Regions from separate parts of the Anoxybacillus andreesenii genome, predicted to be linked through region 2. Evidence: riboswitches for the same ligand, from Rfam matches in the RefSeq annotation. Region 2 holds a riboswitch; the other holds the start of a gene.
What was found. A riboswitch is a leader RNA that binds a small molecule or an ion and turns the genes downstream of it on or off. The one in region 2 is predicted to bind thiamine pyrophosphate.
Positions count from the first base shown of each region.

Region 1: it holds a riboswitch for thiamine pyrophosphate, as region 2 does, so the genes downstream of both, thiT (energy-coupled thiamine transporter ThiT) here and tenA (thiaminase II) in region 2, are expected to answer to the same signal.

Region 1 covers NZ_JAUSTU010000014.1:35,902-51,273, reverse strand. Annotated here, with positions in the region: gene J2S07_RS14675 (CheR family methyltransferase) at 1-150, opposite strand, end outside; gene J2S07_RS14670 (response regulator) at 167-2,863, opposite strand; gene J2S07_RS14665 (hypothetical protein) at 2,999-3,148, opposite strand; gene J2S07_RS14660 (hypothetical protein) at 3,397-3,972, opposite strand; gene J2S07_RS14655 (DUF6954 family protein) at 4,140-4,325, opposite strand; gene J2S07_RS14650 (hypothetical protein) at 4,344-4,637, opposite strand; gene J2S07_RS14645 (aminoacyl-tRNA hydrolase) at 4,677-5,042, opposite strand; gene J2S07_RS14640 (cell wall hydrolase) at 5,285-5,854, shown strand; gene J2S07_RS14635 (hypothetical protein) at 6,024-6,269, shown strand; gene qoxD (cytochrome aa3 quinol oxidase subunit IV) at 6,308-6,589, opposite strand; gene qoxC (cytochrome aa3 quinol oxidase subunit III) at 6,591-7,187, opposite strand; gene qoxB (cytochrome aa3 quinol oxidase subunit I) at 7,184-9,133, opposite strand; gene qoxA (cytochrome aa3 quinol oxidase subunit II) at 9,194-10,111, opposite strand; gene J2S07_RS14610 (VanW family protein) at 10,395-11,276, shown strand; gene thiT (energy-coupled thiamine transporter ThiT) at 11,334-11,930, opposite strand; TPP riboswitch at 11,998-12,097, opposite strand; gene J2S07_RS14600 (hypothetical protein) at 12,255-13,496, shown strand; gene J2S07_RS14595 (alanyl-tRNA editing protein) at 13,542-14,753, opposite strand; gene J2S07_RS14590 (hypothetical protein) at 14,888-15,061, shown strand; gene J2S07_RS14585 (aspartate kinase) at 15,180-15,372, opposite strand, start outside.
Region 2 covers NZ_JAUSTU010000028.1:15,521-30,892, forward strand. Annotated here, with positions in the region: gene J2S07_RS18710 (TIGR02678 family protein) at 1-1,012, shown strand, start outside; gene J2S07_RS18715 (TIGR02680 family protein) at 1,012-5,124, shown strand; gene J2S07_RS18720 (TIGR02679 family protein) at 5,117-6,406, shown strand; gene J2S07_RS18725 (hypothetical protein) at 6,624-6,806, shown strand; gene thiE (thiamine phosphate synthase) at 6,963-7,580, opposite strand; gene thiM (hydroxyethylthiazole kinase) at 7,577-8,380, opposite strand; gene thiD (bifunctional hydroxymethylpyrimidine kinase/phosphomethylpyrimidine kinase) at 8,395-9,207, opposite strand; gene thiW (energy coupling factor transporter S component ThiW) at 9,176-9,697, opposite strand; gene J2S07_RS18750 (ABC transporter substrate-binding protein) at 9,784-10,767, opposite strand; gene J2S07_RS18755 (ABC transporter permease) at 10,760-11,563, opposite strand; gene J2S07_RS18760 (ABC transporter ATP-binding protein) at 11,550-12,287, opposite strand; gene tenA (thiaminase II) at 12,284-12,973, opposite strand; TPP riboswitch at 13,045-13,133, opposite strand; TPP riboswitch at 13,206-13,312, opposite strand; gene psiE (phosphate-starvation-inducible protein PsiE) at 13,360-13,782, opposite strand; gene J2S07_RS18775 (FMN-dependent NADH-azoreductase) at 13,961-14,596, opposite strand.

The DNA.
Region 1 (15,372 bases), on a different contig from region 2:
TATTTGCTCTGCCTTCATCCGATACAAAACTCGCCGCCGTATCGAGGTATAAGCATAGTTTCTAAAATCAACCCCGTAGTATTGAAAGATTCCCTCCAACAAAAGGTTGATCTCGATTTTCTCTAAATCATTGTAATGCTTGACACTCATTCAATATGTACCCTCCCTATTTGTGAAGCCAAACCTTTAACAGAGAGAATAATTGCTCCAATTTGACCGGCTTCGAAATGTAGTCTGAGGCCCCTGCATCAATGCATTTTTTTCTGTCATCATTCATTGCTTTCGCTGTTAAGGCTATAATCGGCATTTTCTTCCATTTTTCCTGCCTGCGGATCAATCTCATCGTCTCATAGCCATCCATTTCTGGCATCATAATATCCATTAAAACGATGTCAACTGGGCTGTCTGTTTCTAAAAACTCTAAGGCCTCTCTTCCATTTTCAGCAAAAGCAACGTGCATGCCAGCCCCCTCAAGTGCCGTGGTCAATGAAAAAACATTTCTCATATCATCATCAACGACAAGGACCCTTTTCCCGTTTAACACCTCTTCGCAATTAAAATCGGGGACCGGCAGGGACACAGCTCGATCCTCATTCAAATCTTCTATTGTTCCCGCTACCTCATCGTAAATGGGGACCGTTTTCTCATTCATATCGACAGGCAAATAGAAAGAAAATACGCTTCCCTTCCCAACTTCACTCTCAATGTGAATCTTACCACCCAATAAATCGGCAAGCTCCTTGCTTATAGATAACCCAAGGCCTGTGCCACCGTATCTTCTACTTGTTGTTCCATCTTCCTGTTGAAAGGCTTCAAAAATAAGCTGTTTATTATCTGAGGAAATTCCAATGCCTGTATCGGAGACTTGGAATGAAATATATTCATTAGGATTCTCGGCAAACCGTGCAAATTTAACACGTAACTGCACCTGTCCTTTTTCAGTGAACTTAATGGCGTTTGAAATAAGATTCTTGAGAATTTGGTGGACCTTTTGTTCATCCGTATAAATGATATTGGGTATATCTTTTTCAATTTCAACGGAAAATTCAATTCCTTTCTGTTCGGCCACAGGTCTAAATTGTCTCTCGGTAACCTTGACAAGCTCACCAAACTCCATTTCACCGATTTGAATATTTGCCTTTCCTGATTCAATTTTGGCCAAATCCAAAATATCATTAATGAGTAAAAGCAGATCCTTTCCAGCCGCATAAATGGTAGAAGCATACTCCTTCTGTTTTTCTGTTAAATTATCTTCCTTGTTGTCCTGAAGGATTTGTGCAAGGATAATCATGCTATTTAACGGAGTACGTAACTCATGCGACATGTTTGCTAAAAACTCTGATTTGTATTTCGAGCTAAGCTGCAGCTGTCTTGTTTTTTCCTCTAGCTCATATTTAATTGCCTCTAGATCCTTTGTTTTCTGCTCTGAATGCTTATACTGCGCTTCAAGCTCTTCATTGATAGTCTGCAGCTCTTCCTGCTGCAGCTGAAGCTCCTCCGACTGAGTTTGCAATTCCTCATTTAATGCCTGTGATTCTTCTAGAAGCTCCCGAACCTGTGCTTGCTGATTGATGCGATAGATGGCAATGGCAAGCTGATTCATTGCTTGAATGAGTAAATTTTCATGCAAATCTTCAAACCTCTCTAGCGATGCCAATTCAATAACAGCAATAACAGAACCATTGAACATAATCGGATAGATGAGAATGGTGTTCGGGCTTGTTTCTCCGAGGCCCGATGAAATGGATAAATAATCCTCTGGAATATCGAATAGATAAATGGGCTTGCCGTCCTTTGCACATTGGCCGATCAGCCCTTCTCCAAGCTCAACCCTTTCCTTCACTCCTCCCTCCAATTTTGCTACATCAGCATAGGAGGATATTTTTTCTAGGTATGGATTTGTCCCATCATTCTTCAAAACGTACAGAACTCCATGGGTTGCCTCTACGGAGGGTACAATTTCTTGAAGATATTTATCTCCTAATTCATGTAAATAAGCCGATTCCTGCGTAATCATGGATAAGTCTGATAGCTTGCTAGACACCCAATTCTGCCCTTCAATATCGGCAACATACTCCCTCTCCGTCCGTTCATGCTTCTCCAGCGCCTCTGCCATCTTGTTATAGGCTTGAGCAATCTCCCCGATTTCATCATTTGCGACCATTTTTATCCGTGGAAGATTCTCAGAGCCATATTCGATACTGTTCATTACAGCCCGAATACTTTTAAATCTAAAGATGATGCTTTTGATCACCCACCGTGAAATTCCGTAACCGAATACAATAGCGAGGATTATAGATGAAAGGGCAATTTTCACATATAAATTATAGGAGGCCTCTGTGCTCGCCAATGTATCCTCCATAATCCTTTCCTGAATCGAAATTAATTCTTCACTTGTATTAATAATCTGCAAATATTGTTCATTGGAAGTCACAAATAGAGATGAAGCATGTTCAATATCATCAACGACTACCAAAGAGATCACTTGATCAACGGTTGTATTATACGCTTTGATTTGCGCATTAATATTGGCAAGCTGCAACTTAGCATCCTTGAATTGAATAATTTCTTTTAACACCGCTAGATCTTCATCAACCAATATTGATGCATCACGGATTTTTTGAATTTTATTTACTTTTTGCTCATTAGCGTTTTCAAAGACCATTTCATTCAATTCTCGATCAATATTCTTAATATTGACTCGGATGTGATTGATTAGCTTTATTTTTTGATAACGATCCTCTACAAGGTTACTAATTTCTTGATTTTGATTATTTAGCATTCCAACAATTAATGCTATTAAAATAGTAATTAGGATGATGACTGAACTGAAGCCTAAATATAGCCTTGTCGTATATTTCATCGTTTTTCCCCTTCAATTTTCTCACTGTTTTCACTATCAAATACTAGTAAACCATATTTTCACCCTGTTTTTAAGATTTATTGAAAAATTTGTGTAGAAAAGTCTGTTTTTTCGAAATATCAAAAAAAGGGCTGGTCAATCAGCCCCATTTTCCTTCTCTAATTCTAATTCATCCCTCATTCTTTCTTCTTCCTCATCCACGCTAATCCGTGCAATCTGTTCCACTAATTGATGATGTACCACATCCATATCTTCCTGACAGTGAAACGGCGATTTCTTGTTCAATATTGCCCCTCCTTGATTCATAACTGTTCCTTCTTAAAATCACCGTAAAATCATGAATTATTCCCACACAAGGCTATGTTAGTCTTCAGTGCTGATTTCAGCCTTATACGTGTACGTGAACGGGTTTTATTCGATACGAATAACGTAGTGAATGTACACGTATAAGGCGATATTAAGAGCAACAATTAAATATTACAGAGCCAATAACAAAAAAAGCCACCTCCTATATGAGAAGCAGCAATTCATGTCTATTCAAATTTCACTCCGATCAACTGGGAGACAGCTTTTGAAAATTTAGCCCAATTCTTTGGAAAGGATTGGAGTCCTTCACTCTCATACACTTTTCCTTTTGTCTTGAGCTTCACAGACCAGCTTGTCCCATCAAGAACAAGGGAATTTAATTGATAATCCCGCTCCCAATTCCAAATTTTCAAGCGAATGATCTCTTTCTTAAATTGCTCAACATCCCCAATATAGATCGTTCTTTCCTTGCGCTCTGGCGAAACACAGTCAATATTCCACTCGAAGAAAAAGAAACGATTCTGAGCAAAATCCACATGAATCTTATAGGTTGGTCCAGGGTAACAACCGATCATGGCTACCAAAGCAAGAAGCTCCTTCTCTTCGCGAATTGAAACAATATTATCCTCAACGGAAAATAAATCCTTCTTTCTGCTAACAACAGATTTCACATGGGAAACTTGGATAGGATTTTTTCTCGCATTTTTCATCTTCTCCATTTCATTCATTTCCTCACAAATGGAATGAAAGGACACCGGTCCATTCTTTTCAATAATGTCGAGAATAATTTCATACATATTCATGACTTAACCATTTCCTTCAAAAATTTATACAATTATTTTATCTAAATAGCATTTTTATTCAATAATAATGTATTCCTTTTACTTTGACTGTAACAAAACGCACGATTGTGAAAAAAAACAACAAAAAACCGCCCGATTTGAGCGGTTACCAGCAGTGCTTCGTAACTCTATTTGCTTAGTTTTTTTGCTAAGGCTCGATGTATGACGATAAGGACAACAAAAACCACGAGAACAATTAAGCTAGTAAGGAGTCTTTCCTTCATGCTGCCGTCTGCTAAAAGAATAGGACCGACTCCAAAATAAGCAACGAGGACATAAAAACAAGCGAACAAAACATGAACAATACCCTTCATCAAACCCCCTCCTATTGTTTACAGATCTCGTAGATTACCTACAAATAAAATATACACTAGAAATAATGTTAATACCATCGTCAGTCCGACCGTAAAGACACTTCTTAGAACGGCTTTCCAATCCTCTATACCGGTGAAACCAATGATCCCTAATAAAAGAATAATTAGATTGAAATAGAATAGAATTTTGAGGGGATGGATGCCAATCCATTTGAGGATTAGGGTTCGAATGGAGTTTGAAGCAAGTAGTAAGACAAAACCCAGATACATGAATAATAAATAGAAAGACCAGCGATTGAAAATTGGTCCCATGTTCACTCCCCCTCATAAATGCGATGAGGCACGCTTTAGTCAATATAAAGGAAAATCCCCGATGAATCTTTCTCCAATAATCCTCGGCATCGGAGGAAGGGAAATGACGGTTAGGGCCCCCTCAGGAACCTCTAGAAAGCTTCTGTCACGGATCACATAAAATCCATTTTCCTTTAATTTATGAAGCTCCCCCTCTGTTCCCTTTAGCACAATCTTGCTCATTCCTGACTGATACCATTCAACAAAATAATCAAAGTAATCAGGGAACTGACAGTTTTTTGCACTTACCATATTAATAGTTGATATCGTTGCCGCATGAGCTACCTGTGCAGCTACCTTCCCTGCATCCATATTTAAGTCACGGTTGATCACAAAATATTGAATGATTTCATTCTCATAATCCATGCTCACTTCCCCCTCCACCGCCAACGACTTTATTACTCCATTTATACTGTGAAGAGCTTATGATTATGTATTTTTTACCTTCACACCCTGTTAAAAATTATATTTCTATAATGTTACAAACTTTACTTTTTCGAAACCTGCCCCTTATGTAGCAAGGGTTTGGGCTTGTTGGAAAATTCTAGACGATGTTCCTATGAAACTATCATGTTACTGTAAGTATGAACTTAAAGGAGGTACACAGAATGAAAAAACTAGTATCCATCTTGGCGTTCTCAACGATGTTGTTTGTAGGTGCCACTAGCAGCTTTGCTGCAACACATACCGTTACTAAGGGAGAAACTTATTGGAAAATCAGTGTAAAGTATGGAGTGCCTGTTAATAAAGTAATGGCCGCAAACCATGCAAAGAGCGATTATTTAATGGTCGGACAGCAGTTGACAATCCCTAATTCAACCATTTCTGCTTCTGACAAAGATCTGCTAGCAAGATTAGTAGAAGCCGAAGCGAAAGGTGAGCCTTATGCAGGTAAGGTAGCTGTTGCCACAGTAATTTTGAATCGCGTGGATAGCAGTATCTTCCCAAATACCATTCGTGATGTGATTTACCAATCAGGTCAATTTACACCAGTTAGCAATGGAACCATTAATAATCCTGCCAGCAGTGCTTCAAAGCAAGCCGCAAATGAAGCATTGGCATTTCGCGGACAAGGAAATGGCTCATTATACTTCTATAATCCTAAGAAAACATCAAACACTTGGTTACGTTCTAAGACCGTTACAAAGAAAATTGGAAACCATGTATTTGCAAAATAAAAATCAAAACCAAAAAGCACCGCTCAAGGTTGGACAAGCTCTAACCTTGGGCGGTGCTTTTTATTATCTTAATATATCATGTCAATAAAAAATCCACTTTTAATATTGACAATTTTGTGAACAAAATGAATAATTTATATAAGAGCCAAAGAAGGAGGATGAACCAAACATGAATAAAAGAACCAGCATCCTATCAATCACACAGTATATTGGCCTTACCCTGCTATCCATTGGTCTTATTATTTTTTCCATCGGTTTCTTTGGAAGCGATTACAGTATTTTAACACCCATTGGAATTGGAACGATTGTCGCGGCGGTATTTATCTTTCTCATCGGTGCCTTTTTTGTGGCAACAGAGGAAATGCTATTCAAGACCCAGAGAGGGATAAGAAGCCTTCCCGAACAAAACAAATAAGGAGCATCCTTGTGGATGCTCCCCTTTCAGTACGCTTATTACATATCCCAAAGGAACAGAAATAAAGTTCCGAAGATCGTGACTAAAGCGATAAAAACCATGAAATAAACATTTCCATAAATCGACCATTTATCCTTCGTTTCACCAGCATGCATAAACACAATGAGCTGTAGAAGCGCCTGGACAAAAGCTGTTACAATAAGGATTGTCAGCCCTGCCGAAAAGGACAGGTCGAGGAAATATACCGCAAGCGCAACAGCCGTTAGAATCAGTGAAAAAACAAAGCCCATGATTTGTTTAGCTGGGAATAGTTCCTTCATCTTACATCATTCCTTTCAAATAGATGAAGCTGAAAATAAAGATCCAGACGACATCTAAGAAGTGCCAATACAAGGAGAAAATGAATGATTTATTGGCCGTTTCAGGTGTTAATCCACGTTTCTTCACCTGCAGGATGATTGCTAAGCCCCAGAATAAGCCGAAGGTAACGTGGGCTCCGTGGGTACCTAAGGTTGTTAATAGACTCGCCGTAAACGCACTGGTCTGTATTCCTGCTCCGATATGAACATAATGAACAAACTCATCAATTTCAAAGCCTAGGAAACCTAATCCTAATAGCAAGGTGATGGCAAAAAAGGTCAGCATCGCCTTTTTATTGCCGAGTCTCATCGCATGGATTGCAAGACCAATGACAAAGCTACTTGTTAACAGTAAAATCGTTTCAATTAAGACAGGAGTTATTTCAAAAATATCCGTCCCAGTAGGTCCATGACCTGTTCGATTGCTTAACGTAAAGTATACGGTAAACAAGGTAGCAAACAGCATGATCTCGGCTCCAAGGAAAATCCAAAAGCCAAAGATATTCACACTATTTTGATTCGTACTATATTCAAGAGGCTGCGAATGATCTAGTTTCATAGGTTTGCACCCCCTATTTTTCCTTCAGTTTCTTTAATTTCTTCCACTGAAACATAATGTCCATGATCCTTTTCAAATGAGCGATATGCCATGCAAGCGAAGATACCAATCGTTGCAATAATCAACAGTGGCCAGATCGCAAAGACAAAGGAGAAGCCCCAAACAAAAAAGATCGAGCACATGATAAATGGAAGACCACTATTATTAGGCATGTGAATTTTTTTAACCTTATCAGGAAATAGCACATGGCCCTTTTTCTTCGCATCCCAGAATGGTTCAATGGACTCAACCTGTGGTGTCACAGCAAAGTTGTATTCTGGAACCGGTGTATTTGTAGCCCATTCTAATGTACGTGCATCCCATGGGTCTGAACCGATGTTTCTTGGTGAATAACGAATACTGTAGTAGACGTTGTACACGATTAATACAAAAGCGAGCGCCATAATTCCAGCACCGACGAAGGAAACCATATTAAATGCTCCATAGCCTGTTGCTTCTGAATATGTGTACATGCGACGTGCTTGACCGTCTAATCCAGTGATATACATTGGGAAGAATGCGAGCACAAAGCCGATAGATAGAAGCCAGAACGTCCATTTTCCAATTCGCTCATTGAGCATGAAACCGAACATTTTTGGCCAGTAATAAGTGAGACCAGCGAGCATCGCAAACACAACACCAGGAATAATCGTATTGTGGAAATGAGCGACTAGGAACATCGTATTATGATATTGATAGTCGGCTGCTGACATTGCAAGCATAACCCCAGTTACCCCACCAATTGTGAATAGTGGAATAAAGCCAATCGAGTATAGCATTGGTACAGTAAAGCGAATTTTCCCCTTCCACATCGTGAACAGCCAGTTGAAAATTTTCACTCCGGTTGGAACAGAAATCGCCATCGTCGTGATGGAGAAGAAGCTGTTCGATGCTGCTCCTTGACCCATGGTAAAGAAATGGTGCGCCCAAACTAAACAGGAAAGCACGGAAATCATCACCATTGATGCAACCATTGATTTATAGCCGTATAAATTTTTACCCGAGAAGGTAGAAATAATTTCACTATAGATACCAAAGGCAGGCAAGATTAAGATGTACACCTCAGGATGTCCCCAAACCCAGAAGAGGTTCGCCCAAAGCATATCCATACCACCATTTGTACTAGCAAAGAAATGGGTACCAAATAATCGATCCATCGTTCCCATTGCTAAAGCAACTGTCAATACTGGAAAGACGGTTACAACGATTAAGTTTGCTACTAATGTAGCCCATGTGAACATTGGCATTTTCATGAGTGTCATGCCAGGTGCTCTCATTTTGAGAATCGTCGTAATCATATTGATCCCCGTCATCAACGAGCCAATCCCCGAGATTTGCAGGGCAATCATATAATAATTCGTCCCCACTGATTCACTGAAATCATTCCCCGCTAGCGGAAAATAAGAAGTCCAGCCGGCATCAGGTGAACCACCAATGACGAAGGAAATATTGAATAGCATTGCTCCCATAAAGAATAGCCAGAAGCTAATCGCATTCAGACGTGGGAACGCAACATCCCGTGCCCCGATTTGTAATGGAACGACATAGTTCATGAACGCAAAAATAAATGGCATCGCCATGAACATGATCATTACCACACCATGGGTGGTGAAAATCTCATTATAATGCTGGGCATCCAAAAGCTTATTGTCAGGTACTGCCAGCTGAGCACGCATCATGATGGCATCGGCACCACCACGGAATAACATCAATAAGGCAGAAATTAAATACATCAAACCGATTCGTTTATGATCAACGGTAGTAAGCCATTCACGCCATAAATAGCCCCATTTTTTGAAATATGTTAAGCCAACAATGATCCCGATCAAAGTTAGACCGATAGCAACCATTGATGCATAAATCGCTGGGCTAGGATTAGGAATGGCAAATCGTTCAAAAAATTCCATCCGTCATGTTCTCCTTTCAGGAAGTATCCTTTTTTAGAAAACTAGCATTCTCTAAAAAAATCATTCTTCATGAGTATTATTCTCTCCATGTTCCTCATTTGTTGTCATATGATCAGAATGTCCTTCGTGCTCCATTGAGCTGGATGAACCGTGATCATGTTCAGGAGCCGGAGCAAACGATAAATGTGTTCCAGTAAATGTCATTTGGCCAAGATGACCAGGTTTCAATAGTTCATTATATTTTTCTTCTGTGAGTGGTTTTGCTGTTTCCTTAACTTCTTTTACCCAATCGTCAAAGTCTGCCTGTGACATGGCCGTTACGTTGAACGTATTCTCCGCAAAGCCTTTCCCACTGAAGTTGGCGTTTCGTCCCATATATTCACCAGGCTCATCTGCCGCTAAATGCAAGGTCGTGATCATGTCGGCCATCGCATATTTCTGACCACCTAACTGTGGAATCCAGAAGCTCGTAATTGGACCATTCGAATACAGTCTAAATTCAAGTGGTCGATCGGTTGGGATATATAAATAGTTAACCGTCTCAATATTTTCTTCAGGATAACTAAAATGCCATTTCCAATCAGAAGAAGAGGCGTAGACCACCAATGGTTCCTGATCCTCATAGCCTTGAGGCGTGGCCTCTACGATATAGTTACTTTGAACGGAAACATAGGAAAAATAAGCAACAATAAGAATTGGAATTCCAACACATATTGCTTCAACCCATTTATTTCCTTCCATATGAGGTGGTTCATAATCCTCTGGTAAATTCGAAGCACGGTATTTTACTAACACAAAAATTAAAATAACAAATACAACAACAACAATGAACGACATAATGCCGATAGACAACAGAATGTCATGTGCTTGTCGTTCAGCCTGTGGTCCTTTTGGGTCGAGTACCATTAATGGTTCGCAACCTGTTAACACAGTGAAAATAGTGAAAATAGCCGCTAATATAGCCCATTTCCTTTTCATTTTGGGGCTCCTTTCCTTTTGATTTGTACATACAAACGAATGATTTGCATGTAAACTTTTTCACAATATATAGTAAGAGTAATTGATCTGCATTAATAATATTACCACGAGTTAAACGTAAGAAAGTGTGACGAATTTAGGAAGGATTATTTTTACACTAAATGTAAACATTCCTATTCCTGTATATTTTGTACCATAGTCCCCTACGATTTGTTTTTGTACACGAATATTTTTGGGTGATTATCGAAAAATAAAGACGGACATCTGCTATTGGGGAGGCAACATGAAATTGTCGTGGATATTAGGGCTGCTATTATTAGTCATTCAAAACCAAATGCTTCAACCTTTTACCCTCTTTGAAAATAATGAAACACTATCCGTCGTGAATCGCGAGGACTTTATTTTAGGGGTTCCAGGAGTGAAACTTTTGAATATGGAAAGGCTTGAGGAATTCACTACTCAAGTGGATATACAAGTCAAAAAAGCTCCAGTAGATGCGACCATCGATCCTGCGGGGAGAATCATTCCCGAGAAAGTGGGCTACATGCTTAACAAACCAATTCTTAAGGAGAAGTTTTCTCGCTATTTTTATGAAAATGGTCCTGCTACTGTCGAGGTTCCGAAGAACATCATTTATCCTAAGATCGATAGCGAGCTTCTCTCACATATACGGACCAACAGAATTGGCCAATATATTACTTACTTTAATGCCAGCCACAAATCACGCTCTCATAATATTGCCTTAGCAACAGCAGCCATTAATAATCGTGTCTTGTTTCCAGGGGAGGTATTTTCCTTTAATGAAGTGGTCGGTAAGCGTACCCAAGAAAGAGGCTATATGAAAGCTCCTGAAATTGTCAAAGGAGAATTCACCGAAGGGGTTGGCGGTGGAATTTGCCAGGTTTCCTCCACCCTCTTTAACGCCGTCGATCGCTCAGGGATGACCATTTTGGAGAGATACTCCCATAGTAGAAAGGTACCTTACGTACCGCCCGGGCGGGATGCCACGGTGAGCTGGTATGGGCCAGACTTCACATTCAAAAATGAATATAATCAGCCTATATTAATTCGCGCTAGAGCCTTTAACGGCAAGGTCGTTGTATTTGTATATTCATCTGATTCCATCAATAATGAACCAAGGAATGTCCCAGGGATTTTACAATAGAGAAACCAAAAAAACCTCTTCCAACAACTATTGAAAGAGGTTTTTCTGCAATTGATATTAAGACGCATTTTTTTCTGAGTGGAGTTTAATCCCGTTTCTTTGTATCAATCTTGGTGCTGTTGCTAACAGAGCTACTGTTACAATAGAGCATAGAATCGCTGAGCCAAGCATGCTTCCACCATTGATTATGAGTGAATAGATTGCCGGCGACATGCCCTCTGGTGCAGACTTACCCCAAAAAATGATCCCTGCAAGAAAGTGCCAAAAGTATCTTGCAGCACTTCCAACGAAAATAGCTACCACTGCCCAAACCAGCTCCAGCTTGGTGTCTCCTTTTTGTAAATGAGACTGAATCTTTTCAAAGAAAAGCCCTGCAAATCCTATAAAGGCAAAGGCGATGAAATATTCAATCAAAAATTGAATAGGTGTTAAAATATAGGCATCTCCCACCGCCACCTGAAGCAGGCCCCAAATAAAGCCAGCAACGAAGGTTATCTTAACCCCCCAACGGAAAGCCAAGATAAACATGGGTACCATTGCCACTGAGATGGAAATCCAAGGACCTAGCTTAATTGAAGGCAGAAGATCCAAAATAAGTGCAAAAGCAGCAAAAAATGAAGCTTCAATCATAGCAACCAATCTCATTTTTTTCATAAAAAATCTCCCCTTTTCCAAAACGAAAAAACCCCAAGGGAGAACTTGTATAAAAGACGGATAGGATTCACCCGTCATTCCACAATCCCTGCGCTAGAATTATCTAACAGGTTCGAAGGGTCAGAACAAACGTTCACTCTCAGCCTAAAGCTCCCCTTGTGGTTTCCGCTTCTTTAATTGTCCCATCTAGTATAGCTCATTAATCCCTATTTGTGTAGTGGTTATTTTAAAAGATTTTGAAAACAAGGGTTCTTTCCTTTCATAACTCGAAGAGATGAGGAAAATACTATACATAGTGACAAGAATAACTTTAAGAGGTGGATGATGAGGAAAAGTGTTGTAAGCCTACTAATTTTTGTCCTTGTTGTATCCTTTTCTAATGGAATAGACGTTTCTGCAAGGAATCGGACGAAGGCGGCATTCATACGGGATGGGAACCTGTGGCTATTGTTGGATAATCAGGAGACACAAATTACAAAGTCTAGAAATGTCCATGGGATCCAGTGGTCCCATGACGGAAAATGGATTCTTTATCAAATGCAAGCCCCTTCCCAGTTTGAGCCAAATAAAATACAAAATGAAATATGGGTGTATCATTTAGAAACCTCTGAAAAGAAGCGGATCTTTTATGACGGTTACGAGCCTCAATGGGCCCCTAATAAAGCGGTTGTCGCTTTTCAAGATAATGGAGTTCTTAATATCTCGAACCTTAAAGAATTCCGAAATGTTGCCTTAGGTGTCTATGGCTTCACCTGGCTTCCAGACGGGAGTGGCTTCCTCATGTCCTCACGAGCAAATCTCAATCCAGATGGATGGACGAACCCTGTTCTTTATGAGAAAAAACTCGCGAAAAATTGGGATGAAATTAATCTCTTTGCCAATGTAAAGGAGTTTTTTGTCGTACCAAAGGATCTGCGAGTCGATAATAAAAATGTTATGTCAATTAATGTAGATTCCTTTCTTTTTTCACCCAGCAAGAAATGGATTTCGTTTATCGTTTCGCCAACAGCTTCATTAGCCATGGATAGCAATATGCTTTGTGCTATTTCTAGCGATGGAGAACGTTTCGAGACCTTGGACGAAATGATACTCGGCGTGGGCGAACCGAAATGGGCACCTTCGAAGGATATTTTGGCCTATATTGCTGGTGGAGGAAGGATTGTGTTTGGTTTCAGAGGCAAGGATTTGAAATACAAGGAGTTTCCAGTCGCCTCCTTAACCCCATCGAATTACGCCGAGCTTAATTTTACTTGGGTTAGCAACAGCTCGATCGTAACCTCTAGGGTCGAGGCAAAGGACTGGTCCAATGAATTTTCAGAGCATCCCCTTCCATCTCTTTATTCTGTTCACCTAAACAAGGACCATCAAACGAAAATTATAGAGCCTCCAAGCGGCTACGGAGATTATGATCCCCAATTTATAAGAAGCATGAACAAACTGATCTGGTTTCGTGGCACCTCCATTACAGACAGCAATCGCAATGTTTGGTTCTCCGATGCGGATGGCTCCAATGCAAAGCTGTGGTTGAAAAATGTTGATGCTATTGAGTTTTATGAAGAAAAGTAGACAAATATTTGTGGTCACATAACCCTTATGTGACCACGAAAAAATCTATTGGATCATAGTTTCACGAATGATACTTTCGATTTTAGCTAATAATTCCTCCCCAGTTATGACCGCTTCTCCCCCACCTTGTGCGGAACGTTCACTTCCTCCTCCTTTACCATGAATAAGTGGGAGGATTTGTTGCACCATTTCCTTCATGTTAACGGAGGCATCGGCATCACGAGCACAAACGAATTGGAGCTTGTCCTCATTCTCCGCAACCAAAAAGAGATTAATTCCCCGATGCTGAAGGGTGATGATTTTTGCTAGCTGTTGAAGCTCTTTTATTGTTCGATCCTTAAACACTTTCTTGATTACAGGTGTCCCATTCCATTCTTCCAGCGATGTCCATAAGGTTTCTGCTTCGTATCGCAGCATTTCTTCTTTAAGCTCATCCACTGTTTTGCCGAGGGTTTTATTCACTTCCAAAAGCTTTTGAACGGCACTTTCCATTTCCTGCTCAGGAGCACTTAACATCTGACAAAGCTTAAGCACAATCGAATGCTTTTGTTCTAACTGCTTGAGAACCCTATTCCCACAGACGAATTGAAGGCGAACCTGTTTCTTTTGACGCTCCCAAGCGAGAATTTTGATAGAGCCTACTTGACCAGTGGAGCTTGGATGAGTTCCGCCGCAGCCATTATAGTCAAATTCAGGAATAATAACGAGGCGGATATCCTCTGAAACAGATAGTTCTTTTCGCAAATTGTATTGGAGTGCTTCCTCCATTGTTACCCATTTCGTTTCAATCCCTCGATTTTCCAAAATAATCTCGTTTGCCCGTTTCTCCACTTGAGAGATCATATCGGTTGTCAAATTCTCCGTGTTGAGATCGATCGTTGAAATTTCCTTTCCCAAGTGAAAGCTCACTGTTTGAACCCCAAAGAGTTCAACAAATGCTGCTGTTAATATGTGTTGCCCGGAATGCTGCTGCATATGATCGAAACGGCGTTCCCAATCGACAACTCCTTCAATTTCATCGATTTGCTTAAGCTCTGTCGTGACATAATGTCGAATTTCTCCATCTATTTCCTCAACGTTAGTGACCTGAATTCCATTTAGTGACCCTTTATCAAATGGCTGTCCACCACCAGTAGGGTAAAACGCTGTTTTATCTAAAACAACATACCGATTTCCATTTTCATCCTGCTTTTGACACAATCCTTTGGCTGTAAACTTCTTTTGATAAACATTCTTGTAATATAGTTTCTCTGTCAATTTCTAGATCCTCACTTTTTGTAAATTTCTCTATTCCCATTATGAAGAAAATTTTACTAAAAATACAGAAATATGTATAAATATTTTTCTACAGGTGATCATATAGGTGATGCTAGAGGAAAGGAGGTCATGGAATGGATGTTACAATGAGTTCTGCTGAAGTGCTTGAGGAAATTAGGCGTTTGAATACGAGTGGATCTAGCTTAAGTAAGAAACATGTGAAAAGAACGCATCCACAGCTCATGAGAAGTGCGCTACATTATTTCCCTGATTGGGACAGTGCAATCGAAAGAAGTATTTCTAGCTAAAACTTATGTTGTAACGTTACATAGCTATGGCCATAAGAAAAGCGGAGGCGGCTTGTTTAGCCCCAACAAACACGAAAAAACAACACGCCTGACTTTTTGGCGTGTTGTTTTCCCCTGGTCACACAGGTACAGCTACGAAAAATTCCTCGTAAATGGCCTGAACCGCTCGTCTTTCATTCGCTTCCTTAACCCCAAACATCATGCTTACCTCTGAGGACCCCTGATTAATCATTTCAATATTTACGCCAGCATTAGCAAGTGCCTTGGCCGCTCTGGCCGTCGTTCCAACGTTATGTCGCATTCCTTCACCG
Region 2 (15,372 bases):
GAAATTTGGGTTGAGGCTAATTGTCCATCAGCATTTTATTAAACTCGAGAAAATCCCCGTCGAACCAGAACGGTGGATGGGAATTCAAGCCTTTCAGGAACAAATGGACTATGCGATTTTTTGCTGTGCCCTCTCTTTTCTTGAAGGAAAATCTGTTGATGAACAATTCCTCCTGTCTGACCTTTGTCAGGAAATTCAAGCTGATTACCCAGGCGAATTTGAGCTCGATTGGACCCTTTATATTCATCGAAAATCTCTCATTCGTGCTATCAAAATATTAATGGAATTCCAATTAATCAGACAAATTGATGGGGATATTAATCGTTTTGATCAGAACGAAGAGCAGGAGGTCCTTTATGAAGCAACCCTTTATAGCCGCTATTTCATGAGATCATACCCGGATGACTTTCTTGGCTACACTCACTGGGATGAGCTCTTAAGCGAGGACTGGAAGCTTAATCAGGAGGATGAACGAAGAAAGCGCGTGTATCGTAAGCTCTTTTTCTCGCCTGGTCTCCACCGAATCGACCAGCAGGACCCCGACTTTTTGTATATTCGGAACTTCCGTAATCGCTTAACAGAGGATATCGAAAATCACAGTGATTATAAGCTCCATGTCTACAAGAATACCGCTTTCTTATCGGTTTCAGAGGGAAGACAATACCAGAATCTCTTTCCTGACACGAAAGCATCGACGGATATTATTCTTCAGCTTTCGAACTATCTTCATACTCATCTAGATTCCTTTGCACCAAAGGAGAATGGGGAAATTCTTTTGACGGAAGGGGAAATGGAGCGTATCGTTGAGGAATTACGCAAGCATTTTGGCAGAGGCTGGTCTAAGTATTTCCGTGAAAAAACAAATCAGGCAGTTCGAGTGGAGTTATTGGAAGCATTGAAGGATTGGATGATGGCGGAAGAGGACGAAGAAACCTCACTAATAAGAATCAAACCGTTATTAGGGGTGTTAGTGGGTACATTTCCTGCTGATTTTGAAGGAGGAGAAGAATAATGATAACAAATAGGTGGGTAATGAACCGAGCAGGATTATTAAACTTTTGGTATTACGATGAAGAAATCTTTCACTTCAAGGAAGGAAAGCTCTTATTACGGGGCTCGAATGGTTCGGGGAAGTCGGTTACGATGCAGAGCTTCTTGCCCGTCCTATTAGATGGGAAAAAATCACCTGATCGCCTTGATCCATTCGGTTCCAAAGCAAGAAGGATGGAGGATTACCTTCTTGGTGAAAAAGAAGTGGTGAACCGTGACGAGAGGACAGGCTATTTGTTCATGGAATACAAAAAACAGGGAAGCGGGCAGTATATCACAACGGGAATCGGTATGCAGGCAAAGCGAAACAAGGGGATAAAATCCTGGTATTTCATTCTTACGGACAACCGCCGAATCGGCCATGATTTTTCTCTTGCACAAGAGCATGGCGGTGAAAAGATCCCGTTGTCTGCGAAAGAATTGGAGAACCGCGTGGGTCATGGGGGGTTTGTTGTCCATTCACAGCGAGAATATATGGAGCTAGTGAATAAATATGTCTTTGGATTTCAATCGATTGATGCTTATGAGGATCTTATTAAGCTCTTGATTCAGCTTAGGAGCCCAAAGCTTTCCAAGGATTTCAAGCCAACGGTGATCTATGAAATTCTTGAATCTGCCCTGCCGCCATTAACGGATGATGAGCTGCGCCATCTATCAGATACGATTGAAAGCATGGATCAAACTGCTCAGCAATTGGAGCAATTAGAACGGGAAAATGAATCCATTGGGCGGCTTGTCTCAACTTATGACAGCTATAACAAATACATTTTAGCGGAACGGGCCCAGCAATGGAAAGGAGCCGACCAAAAAACGCATACTGCTAGGAAAAAAGTTGAAGAACTAACGGACCAGAACGCCCGATTAGAGCAGGAAATGTCGAAGTTGAGGACTGATTTGCAAAAGTTTGAACAACAGAAGTTTGTAGCTGAGGAAGAAAAGACCTCCCTCCAAAAACATGAGGTTTGGTCATTGGAGGACAATAAAGCAAAGAAAGAAGGCGAGGTTGAAGCCATTCTCAAAGAAATAGCTCATCTTCAGCAAAAGTGGGATGAACGGAATAGAAAGCTTCATCAGAAATGGAAAGAAAAAGAAAACACCGAGCAGGAGCAATTACTAAATGAACGTAAGCTTAATAATCTTCAGGAGGATCTGTCTCTAGATGCAGATGAGGCCGCCTTTTATCAGCATGATGTCAATATCGAGGACTATGAACGGAACGCTTCCGAAGCCTTTGATTTCACGATTTGGTTGAAGGAAGCGGAGGATCATCGGATTCTTTTAGCTAGCTTAGAGAAATTGGCTGAGGAGGCAGTACGGCTTGAAGAGGAGCATCTCCGGTTGCAAAGGGAATCATCGGAGAAGAAGAAAGTACTCGATGAGCATTTAAAGGAGCAGGATCATCTACAGGAATGGTTTGAATCTGAGCAGCAAAAGCTTGAAAGCAGTGTATTTCTATGGATCGAGGAGCATCCAAAATTTTTCTACTCAAACGAGCTTCGCCAGGAAATTGCGAGAAGCTTACAAGGGCTATACGAGATCAATCGTTATGATGAGGTAGTTGAGAAGCTTTATTCAGGAATCCATTCTTATACAGCCGAGGTAAAAAAGGATGAAGCAATTACTATCGAAAAAAGAAAACACAAGCTTGAAGAAATTAGTGCAGCAGAATTTGAGCTTAAGCGAATCAAATCACAGAAAATGCTGGAGCCTGATCGAGCAAGGGGAACGGAACAACATCGTGAAAAACTCGCAGCAGAAGGACAAGCTTTTCTCCCATTTTATGCTGCAGTTGAATTTCAGGATCATGTAACAGAGGAGCAACGTGAGCGGATTGAATCAGCTCTGAAGAAAACAGGTATTCTTGACAGCTTGCTCACGGAGCGACCAATGAGTCCAGAACAGGATGCTTTCATTGTCCCTAAACCACAGTTGCTTGGGCATACGCTAGCTGACTACTTAATGCCAGACCTTGATGAGGGGAGCCCTATTTCGAACAAACTTGTTGATGAAGTGCTGCGCTCCATTCCTCTTGAAAAAGATGGGAGTGGGTTCGCAATTGATGTAGATGGTTCTTATACTATTGGTTGCTTAGTCGGACATGCTCCTTCTGAAAGTACATCCAAATTCATTGGCCGCACGGCGCGGAAACGCCATCAACGCGAGCAAATTCAACTATGGTCAGAAAAACTTCACCAGCTTCAAAATGAGCTAACGGTTCTTGAAAGAGAACTAGAAGGTCTTCATGCGGAGCTGCAACTCATTGAGCAATGGAAAAAAGAGATTCCTCATGATCGGGAACTTCAAGAGCTGCACGAACAGATATTGGCAAAAAAACAAGAAATTAAGCGAGAGCAGGAGCTCCTTCAGAACATTGATGGGCAGTGGAAACGAGTGCATGAAAATTTATCACTGGTTAAAAAGAGGCTTCGAGATCAAGGGATTCATCTCAATATTTCCTTAAATCTGGATGAAATCAGGACAGCACTAAAGGCTGCTGGAAGCTATATTCGTGGTTTGCAGGAGTTTAAGAATGTATCAATTGAGATTTCATATATTGCCAAGCATTTGCAATCACTTCGAACTCAAATTGAAGAAATCAAGGAAGAACTCGATTCGATTAAGGGAGAACAAAATCATAAGGACCATCAGCTTTCCAAGCTAAAAGCCCTCATTCTGTCCATTGAACAACAGCTACAGCTAAAAGGGATTGATGAAGTCAGAAAGCGAATCCGGGAAGTTCAACATTTATGGAATGAAGCTGATGAAACCATCCGTCATATTCATCAAACCCTTCCAAAAAAAGAATCAGAGCAAGAGCGCTGCATCGAAAAGCTGGAAGACGCCAGAAAGGAAGAAACCTTCTGGAAAAACATGTCGATGGAATGGGAAAGGATGGTTAACCAAGAAATTGAGCGAGGGTTCTTGAAACTTGATTCAGTGGATATGGGAGCCATCCTGACAAAGCTTGAGCCAGTTTTGACAAAGTATGATCGCCCGAAACTACTCGAGCAGCTCACCAAGACATTTTTCAATGAGCAGCCTCATTTGACAGAGTATCGGATGTTTGAATACACAGAGGATGTCGAGATCCCTCAATGGTTCAGTGAAGATTATGGAGATCATTATGAACCGTTTAAGCATGAATATCGTCAGCTGGTTACGAGACGCCTCATTCAAATGGAATATCGCGGCCAAAGAGTTAGTCCTTATTATGTATCCTCATCGTTACAAAAAGAGGTGGAAGAGCAAAAAGGTTGGCTTGATGAACAGGACCGTCAGCTCTATGAGGACATTATCGTCAATTCGGTGGGTGTCATGCTTCGTAATCGTATCAAAAGAGCTCAGGACTGGGTGAAAGAAATGGACCGAATTATGGCTGCACGTGATAATTCGTCTGGCTTAGTTTTCTCTATTGCCTGGAAGCCGCTAACAGCAGAATCTGAGCAAGAAATGGATACCCGTGATCTAGTTGCGCTTCTTCAGAGAAATAGTAAGTTTTTGAATGAAGAGGACTTAAACCGCATTACGATGCATTTCCAGTCACGGATTGCAAAAGCAAAGGAATTGATTCAGCTTCGCAATGAAGGTTCTACCCTCCACCAAGTATTAAAGGAAGTGCTTGACTATCGCAAGTGGTTTACCTTCGTATTATCCTATAGCCGGGTAAATGAACCAAAGAGAGAATTAACAAATAATGCCTTTTTCAAATTTAGTGGTGGAGAAAAGGCGATGGCAATGTACATCCCGCTCTTTACTGCTGCTTACTCTCGCTACAAGGAGGCGGGAGAGATGGCGCCGTATATTATTTCATTAGATGAAGCATTTGCTGGTGTCGATGAGAATAATATTCGCGATATGTTTGAGGTTGTCGAACAGCTTGGCTTTAATTATATTATGAATTCTCAAGCCTTATGGGGAGATTATGACACCATCTCTAGTCTTTCCATTTGTGAATTAGTTCGTCCAAAGAATGCGGACTACGTGACGGTCATACGTTATGAGTGGGATGGAAAACAGAGATCATTGGTTTTTGATAATAAGATACTGGTGGAGGAACTGGTAACAAATGAATAAGCGTATCGATATTTTTAAGGAAGAACCTGGATTTTTGAAGTTATTTTCCTTATTTAAGGAGAAATATCGTTCACTGGGAAGAGTAGGGGGAAACGTACCCATTAATTCCTTCCAACAGAAGGAATTAGAATCTATCGCTGGCTTTCTAGGTATTCCTACTGATGAGCTTATAAAAAAAGGAAGTATCGGTTTAGCGGCGTTTGAGAAGGAACTTAGATCTACAGGATTTGCTGATTACGATCTTCTAAAGCTAATGGAGGAATTATTACAAGAGTCCATTTTGACGAAAAAAGAAGAAATAGAGCGAGAACAAGCCGAGGAAAAACAATTTATAGATGATTTAAAGGTACTTGTGCCTGATTTTTTCTGGATTGATTGGATTGTAGCGAAATCTCCTGATACAAGGTGGATTTGGTCCCTCTATAAACAAGATAAAGAAGGGTTAGTTGAGAAATTAGTTCATGTATGTACAGCATTTTCAAAGCTTCCGGAGCAGGGAAAATACGAACGCCTCCCTGTCTTCGCACAAAGAATAACGGGTAACCCCCATTATTTTGATCCTAATGAGACGGCGGGCAAAATGCTTCTACATTGTTTATATGTTGATCAGAGGAACAAAGGGAACGACCAGGCTATGATGCCAAAATCGGTAGAAGAATTAAATGATTTACTTGCAGAATATGGAATTATGCGTGATGATTTATGGAATTTTGTCACCTGTCAAGGGCTTTTGGCCTCATCTACAGGTGGTGTTCATCCTGTTTGGCAAGCAGCGGTTGACACCCAGTCCGTATTGAATATGCCGCTCAAGGAGCTTGTTAAGGTGGACAAAGTTTGGCCAGCAAAGGGATCGCATGTTTGGATTATTGAGAATTCAAGCGTTTGTTCCACAGTCATGGATGCTGTACCCGCTGCTCCTATTATTTGTACACATGGACAGCTACGTGCAGCAAGCTGGCACTTACTCGATGAACTCGCTCAAACAGGGTGTACACTGCATTACTCTGGTGACCTCGATCCAGAAGGAATTCTCATTGCGGATAAGCTGAAGAAAAGGTATGGGAAGCAACTACACATTTGGAGAATGGATGTAGAAGCGTATGAGACAACAAAATCGAATGAGGATATTTCTAATCGGTTTTCGAAAATTGAACGGCTTAGTACAACTAGTGAGTGGAAGGAGCTGGTCAGTTTAATGAAAGCTAGCATGAAGGCAGGCTATCAAGAGGCGATAGTTGGAAGATTGATTGATGATATAAGAAATAATTCTTTGGAAACATAGGACCATATTCAATAACTGCAGAAGTGTCTGCCCGTATTTCATCAATCACTTAAATCCTTCGTTTGGAAATGCTACAATAAAGATCCTTGGCAGGGGCAACAAAAAGACAAGCTGGATTTCTCGTTAGGGAACTTGCTTGTCTTTTTACCATTTAATCGACAACCCTCAACAAAAACCTGCTATAATAAACGATAAATTGAAGGAGGTGGAAAATAAATTGGAAAAAGTACTTCAACTTATTTTGGACAAGCTAGACAGCCTAGAGAATTCCGTCCAGCAGCTAACGCAAGTAGTGGCAGCGACAAATGTAAAGATTTCTGAAACAAATGAACGGCTTGACAGACTTGAGGAAAAAGTAGATACCGTTGTTGAAGAGGTAAAAGGATTAAGGACAATATGACAACGAAACTTGATTTAGAGTATTACGATCAGATGATTTCTGAGCACTCCCGTCAAATCTACAAATTAAAAAACAACTAAACTGGCCCCATCGAGATAACTTTCCAAATTAACTTCAAGAAACATCAAAAAAAGGGGAGAGGGACACTCAGCCCCTTCATCCCCTTAGCTTATCCCGTAGCAGCCTCGCTGCTTCATGTGGCTCTTCCGCTTTCATAATCTCTGACACAACTGCTATACCAGCAATGTCATGGTTCCGAATGAATGATACATTTTCTAGATTTATTCCGCCAATAGCAACAACAGGGATTGAAACAGCTCGAGTAATTTTCTTCAACAGGCCATCTTCAAGTACCTTCGCATTTTTCTTTGATTTTGTCGGAAAAACGGCTCCGACACCAATATAGTCGGCACCACCCTTTTCTGCAGCTAATGCTTCCTCCACCGTACCACAGGAGACCCCAACCAGCATCGAGGAAGGGACTATTTTTTTCACCTCATGAAGCGGCAAATCCTGCTGGCCAATGTGGATACCATCTGCCCTCACTGCAAGGGCAATATCCACTCGGTCATTAATAAAGAGTGGTACTTGATATTTCTCAGTCAATGCCTTTAACTTAACTGCTTTCTCATAAAAAACTCTGCCTGAATTCTTTTTTTCTCGTAGCTGAACCGTGGTCACCCCGCCTTGAATTGCCTCTTCCACAATCGATAAAAGTTCTTCAACGGGTACAGATTCTTCTGTTACTAAATAAAGCTGGTAATCGATTTTCAAGATAAACGAACTCCTTCCTCCCAACGTTCACCATCCATTAGAAAAATTTCATCCATCAACTTCACCCGGTAGGTACCAATTCCATCGTTATCCTTCAGCTTCTTTTTGGCAAGTTCACCAGCGAGACTCATCACTGACATGCCCGCAATCGCTGCTTTAAACCAATCATCAGTGACAGCGGCAAAACAAGCAATTAATGATGCTGTGGTACAGCCTGTTCCAGTGATTTTGGTCAGCCACACATCACCGTTTCGGATGCAAACCGTATTTGTCCCATCAGAAACAACATCCTGTTCACCGCTGATAACGACAATCGCAGCAAGCTCCTTCGCTGCCTTCACAGCAAGTTCGGTTTTTGAAATGGCGACATCACCAGCATCCACACCCCGCGTTTGTGCTTTGCCGCCAATTAACGCATACACCTCAGAGGCGTTTCCTCTTACTATCGAGACGTTGACCTGTTCGATGAATTCTTTTGCCCGGTTGGTGCGGAAGGGGGTAGCTCCTACACCAACAGGATCAAATACAATGGGAATACCTCTATTCTTCGCAGCTTTCCCTGCAACTAACATAGCCTCATACATTTCGTCGTCAATCGTACCAAAATTAATCACAAGAGCGTTAGCGAGCTGCACCATATTTGCCACCTCCTGGATACTTGTGGCCATCACAGGAGAGCCACCGATGGCAAGTGTTACATTGGCGCAATCATTAATCGTCACCGTATTGGTCAAATGGTGGATAAGCGGTTCGGTTTTTCGTACTTTCGCAAATAAATTCTTAATGGAAGCAGTAAGCATCTTGATCGCCCTTTCTAATATCGAGAATTTTTCAAATTAGCCTTTTGATACAGTTCATAAAAATGGTTGGTTGGTCCATGGCCGTGCCCGAGTGATAGACTGTGCAGAATCGCTATCGTAATAAACTGTTTTGCTTGTTTCACAGCTTCAAGCATTGAAGCCCCCTTTGCTAGATTAGCAGCAATGGCAGAAGACAGGGTGCAGCCCGTGCCATGTGTATTTTTCGTGATAATGCGCTCGCCCTCGATCCAATGAAATTCTTCACCATCAAAAAATAAATCATGGGGCGGTCCATCAAAATGTCCCCCTTTAAGAAGTACGGTACGACAACCTAGCGTCTTTATCGTTATACATGCTTCCTTCATATCTTCTTGTGTTAATATCCTTTTGCCTGTAAGCACTTCTGCTTCTGGTATGTTTGGTGTGACAATCGATGCAATCGGAATGATTTGCTCCTTAAGGGCCTGAATCGCATCTTGCTCAAGCAGATGATGCCCACCTTTTGACACCATTACAGGATCAAGGACGACTAACTCTGGTGAATATTTCTTCAGCGCTTCAGCAACTGTACGAACAATATCAGCGGAGGAAAGCATCCCAATTTTGACAGCATCGACAGGAAGGTCATCAAAAACCGCTTCTATTTGATCCCGGATAATAGCAGGATCGATATTTTGGACAGAGCGAACCTCTTGTGTATTTTGCGCAGTAACAGCTGTGATGACTGACATGCCAAACACTCCGTTTGCGGCGAAGGCTTTTAAATCAGCTTGGATACCAGCGCCGCCTCCTGAATCAGAGCCTGCGATTGTTAGTGCTGTTTTCATAAAGCATCCCTCCAATAGCGTGATTGCGAGTCATTATTTTTAAGAGTCCGTATCCCATCAAGGCACCCGTGAAACTACTGATGGCAAAAGCTGGTACGAGGCCGAATAGGGTGGCCTCTTGTCCTAATAAGAGCACAGCAATCGGATAAGTGGTCATAGCCCCAACAATCCCCGTCCCAAAAACCTCGCCAACTGCAGCAAGAGATAATTTTTTCGTTTTTTGATAGAGGAGAGCGGCAAAAAGTGCGCCAATCATGCTTCCTGGAAAAGCAAATAGGCTTCCTGTTCCCATCATATTGCGCAGTAAGGACGACACAAATGCTTGTGCTACAGCGTACCCCGGTCCAAGCAGAACCGCAGATAAGACGTTGGCAAAATGCTGAATCGGAAAAATTTTCGCAAAGCCGACGGGAATATAGATCATGCTGCTCGTAATGGTGGTGACTGCGGCGATCAGTGCAGTCAGCGTTAATTTATGCGTCTTGTTCATTCAAAGCATCCTCTCTGATTAATTTCTAGTAGTTTGCTATGATCTAGAGCAGACCAAATCTTCTCGGTCTTTTAAAAAAGAATTTACTATTCTAAAATATTGATAAAAGCCTGAGCAGGGTCGACTTTTTCTTTCATTACATTCGTTTCAAACAACCAATCGGCAACGTCCTGCCAAACCTTCTCTTCTTGATAGCCAAATGGGAGAGACTTATCTTCCATTAATGGCAGCAGGATATCTAGGCTTTCCTGTTCTACCTTTTTATCTAATGGGAAGTTTCCATTTTCATGATCCAGCAATACCTTTAATCCACTTGCAGGATCCTGCTTAACATCTGCTTGTGCCTTTGATAGTGCCCTCCAGAATTTCTTAATTGACGACTCTTTTTTCTTAAGCGTTTCCTCACCAGTCACAAGAATAAGCTCGTAATTATCTGGAACTCCGAACTCGGTAAGAGGGAAGATGTCGACATTGTACCCTTCCTTATTTAAAAGGACGAGTTCGTGGTTAATATAAGCCCCGACGATCGCATCGACATTGTTAGTCGCAAGTGCTGGCATTAGATCCCAGCCGACATCGGTGAGTTTCACATTTTTTTCCTTACCTCCGTCTGCATTGACCATTGTTTTCACTACGGCCTCACTGACACTTGCAGATGGGTAGCCGACATTTTTTCCTTCTAAATCCTTCGGTGATTGAATGCCGAGCTCCTTTTTGTACATAATTCCGTCTAATGAATGCCGAACGAGTGCTGCAACCGAAACGACGGGGATTCCCTCAGAACGAGATAGCAGGAGCTGTGTTTGATAGCTTATCGCCAAGTCAACTTTTCCAGTGGCAGCAAGTTTTAAAGGATCATTAGTGTCGGCCGGCATTTCGATATTGACATCTAGACCTTCTTCAGCAAAATAACCCTTCTCCTGTGCCACATAAATCGCTGAATGGACAGCATTTGGATACCAATCTAGCATAATGCTCATCTTTTCTAGTTTGGTTTCGTTATCCTTTGAACAGCCACTTACGAAACCGACAATGAGCAACAGCAAAAACCATTTAAAACTTTTATTCATTTTCTTCAACTCCAGATTGATTTATTATTGAACTTCCGTTTTTCCAGCTTAGAACCTTTCTTTCTATCATGGTCGCAACACCAAAAAGGATTAGACCGATGATGGTCAATAGCACAATTGCGGCAAAGACCCCATCAGCATTCAGGTCACCCGACATGCGACGGCTATAAAATCCAAGACCTTCACTTGCGCCAAGCCATTCACCAATCGTTGCCCCCACAAGTGCATAGACCATTCCTATCTTCAGTCCAGAAAACAAGGAGGGAAGCGCCATTGGGATATGTAGCTTCATAAAGATTTGCTTGTTATTGGCCCCCATGGATCGCAGTAGTTCGATATAACCCTTATCACAAGCTCTTAAACCATCAAAGGAAGATACGACAATTGGGAAAAAAGACATCAGAATCGTCACTGCCACTTTGCTCCACAGAGAATACCCAAACCAAAGAACGAAAATAGGTGATAGGGCAATAATCGGAATCATCTGGGACATGAGGACGAAGGGATAGATCATTTTTTCAATCGTCTTTGAAAAGAACATTCCAACTGCAAGTGCAATTCCAGCAATGGCAGCAAGTGTAAAGCCAATAGTAAATTCGAGCATAGTTGCCCATAAATGATCAAATAGGAGGATCCTCCAGTTTTCCAAAATGTGCTCGATCACTTTTGATGGGGCAGGGATGATGAAGGCAGGGACGAGATTACTCTGTACGACCAACTGTAACATGACGAGCATCAACAACAAGAGTCCAATAAATAGGCGATAATGCTTGAGCCATTGCTTAAGGTTTTTCATCTGTCATCTTTTTCTCCAATTTGTGTCGAAGTTCGACAAGTTTTGATGTATACACGATATCGGAAGGGCGTGGTCTCGGAAGCCCAACTACGATTTCCTCCATCGGATGATCCGGCTTAAGCAAGAGGATGCGATCGGATAAATAACATGCCTCCTCTAGATCATGGGTGATAAAGAAAATTGTTTTTTTAGAATCACGCCATATCGATAGAAGCCATGTCTGCATTTCTTTTTTCGTAAATGAGTCAAGGGCACCAAATGGTTCGTCCAGAAGGAGCAAATCTTTGCCCGTTATCATCGCCCTCAAGAAAGACACCCGCTGTCTCATCCCGCCAGATAACTGGTTAGGATAAGCTTGTTCATATCCCGCCAATCCTGCACGCTCGAGCCATTTGCGCACTTCCTCTCTTGTGAGATGTGAATTCTTTTGGATTTCGACTGGGAGCATGATGTTCTCAAGGACCGTCCGCCACGGCAGCAAGAGATCCTGCTGTGGCATATAACCAACATCCCCAAGCGTTATTGATCGGTCGTTCAGCTTGATATCACCTGCGTCTTGATACAAGATACCTGTGATGAGCTTAAGGAGCGTACTTTTTCCTGAACCACTCTTACCAATGAGGGAGATGAATTCTCCCTTTTTCACTGTTACGTGAACTTCCGAAATAGTTGGTTTTTTGTGATTTGGGTACGTATAGGAAAGATTCTTTATGATTAGGGTCATATCGGCCAGTCCTGCTTATGATAATTCATGTCCCAGAATAAATACTCATATTTCGAAGTCATTTGAAAATGCTCTTCTAATCTAGCAAGCTCACGTTCCGGCTTTCCGTCAGCAAGCGCATCCATTAGTTCAATAAGCCATTTCGCCCCTTCGCCAAAAGTGTTCGAATCATACGTTTCAATCCACTTGGCATATGGATTAGTATCAAGTTGATGTCCATACTGCTTTCGCAAAAGCTTGCCTATTTCCCAATAATCCCATGCGCATGGAAGAAGACAGGAGACGACTTCAGCAAGGCTGCCATTTTGTGCGACATGGAGCATATATCTTGTGTAGGCGAGGTTGACAGGTGTAGGCCTTGTTGCCTCAAGCTCTGCACGGCTGATGCCGAATTCAGCCGCAAATTGACGGTGAAGCTCCATTTCGAAATTCAAGGTTTCATCAAGAATTTTTGCGAATTTTCCCATTGTCTCAAGATCGGTTGCCTTCATAACAGCAGCAGAGAAGAGCTTGGCATAGTCGATTAAATATACGTAATCCTGCTTCATGTAATAAATAAATTTCTCTCGCTCAAGCGTTCCCTTACCGATTCCCTGGACAAAAGGGTGCTGATGATTCTTCTCCCAAATGGACTGAACATTGTCATAAAGCCTTTCTGTGAATTTTTTCGTTTGAACTGTTTTCATTGTGAATTCCTCCTTGTTTTTTGGAAAATAAAACCGCCTTCCAAAAGTGGAAAGCGGTTTGCAAACACATGCATTCATGCAAACTACTTCCCTCCGCTAGTGCGAACTAGATCAGGTTCAAAGGGTACTTCTCAGCCAAATGGCGCCCCTAGTAGACAAATACTCTATTATTTTTTGAAAATCAAAACGAAAAGCCTCCACAGCAGAAGTGGAGGCTTTAGATTTTGTCATCATCTAACCATGGCCACTTCCCTCCGACAGTGCAAACTGTATCAGGTTCAAAGGGTCTAGAACATCTGTTCAATCTCAGTCTTCAAAAAGACTCCCCTAGTGTTCATATGAACTTGAAATCAATCATAGCATGGTTAATTATTCCTTTCAACCCTTTAGCGTTTAATTTTTGTATGCATGTAGTGAATGAGAACATAGCTAATGACGAGAACAAGGATGCTCACAGAAAATAGCAAGGTTTGCTGTGCATCTTCATGATCCACGACAATCAAACGAACCATCGCGGTAATCCCAATATACATAAAGTAGCGGAGCGGGAAGTGATAATCCTCTTGAAAATACTTCACAATCATGGCAATGAATTCAAAATATAGAAAGAAGACGAGAATTCCTTCTAATAGTTCAAAATAAGCGGTGGGGCTAGATTCAAAGAAAGCAAGTTGGGTTAGGTGAATCGTTTCTTTTACTAATAGTCCGCAGAGAATGAGCGCTAAAGAGACTAGAGCAATATTAAGCCCCCATTGTAAAATCCGGTCAATCGTTATCTTTATCTTCGGCTCCGATTTTCTTTTCTCCATACTTGTCGTCCTCCTCAAAGTTATCATAACGGAAGAAAGTGATCCAAACTAGAGGAGGTATGTTAATTATCCGTGAAAAATATTTCGATTCCATTCATGATGCATTCTAATAAAGGTGTAGTTCTTTTTTTAAAAAAAAATAAAGTGACGAAGACCAAGGCTTCAGTCACTTTTTTCATTATGCTAATACGAATAATTTTTGAACTAAAGCTTTTACTTCCTCTAAACCTGCAGCAATGATCTCTTCAGCTTTGGCTGGGTTAGCGTTGTGACCTTCAATGATGACTTCCCCGATTTTTTGCATACCATAGATTCCGCTCATTACATTGTTAACATAGTTAACAGCCATTTCCGTTGGCGCTGCTTCTGGGGTAGAGTAGATACCACCACGCGCGTTTAATACGATGTATTTTTTATCTGTCATTAAGCTGACTAATTGGCCCTGTTCATTGTATTTAAATGAGTAGCCTGCACCATAAGTGTAATCAATGAATGTTTGTAATGTAGCAGGAATCGTTAAGTTCCATAATGGGAATGCGAAAACAACCAGATCAGCAGCTGATAACAGCTCACGAGATTTATTGAGAGCAGCAAGTGATGCCGCTTCGTTTTCCGTCATTTCTTCACCGCTTTGAAGTTTACCGAACGCATTCAGTGTATCTTGACCAAAGTAAGGCATGTTTTCTGAGAACAGGTCAATAGTTGTTAAATTCAAACCATCTATTTGTGACGCCTCGGATACGAAGGTTTCGTACATTTTTGTTGAAACGCCATCTGGGCGGTTATTTGCTTTGACTACAAGTATATTCGACATAGATGTATAAGCTCCTTTACCTACTTAATTAATATTCATCATGAATTATTATATTAACATCATAATGGGGGAAAGTATAAATATTTTGCTCAGAGAACCGATCAGTAAAATTTCTCAGATCATGTTAAAAACATCAATAATTTGAAAGGAATTCCTATATATATAGAAGTGGAGCCTCTATTTTGCTCCACTTTTATTTGTTAAGAGAGGGGAAGATTGGATGTCTAATGAGCATGAAGTTGGCCTAGATAGAGATAATCTTAAGAAGAAGGTAGAAAGGAAAGAGGGCGAACCAACTGCCGCTTTTGTCTTATATTTAGGTTATATAGCATAAACATTGCTGTGATAAAGACCGCACATTTTAGATATATCTAATATGTATGCTCCTAATTTATTCCTTCCACTTCAAACATTCTGGTGATAAAAGATAAAAAACATAGATTTTAGAAACAAAAATGTTATAGTTGTTATCCAATTTGATTGATTTTCAAGAAGATTATTCCTCCGCAATCGGGCCATATAATTGAGTAACACCTATAAAGAAAGTTATTGATAATACATAGTAAGTTAATTAACAATGTTATTGTGAAATATAGGAGAAATTATGACTGATAATTGTTGTACACCCAAACCAAACCTAACGGAACGTTCCCAATTAGATATAAACAATACCAAAAATCCCCAGAATAGATGGTCCGGATACTCAGAAAGAAGCAATAAAAATCGACTCTTATGATCCTGACAGTCCAGAGGGTTACATGGTATTTACAGTAACA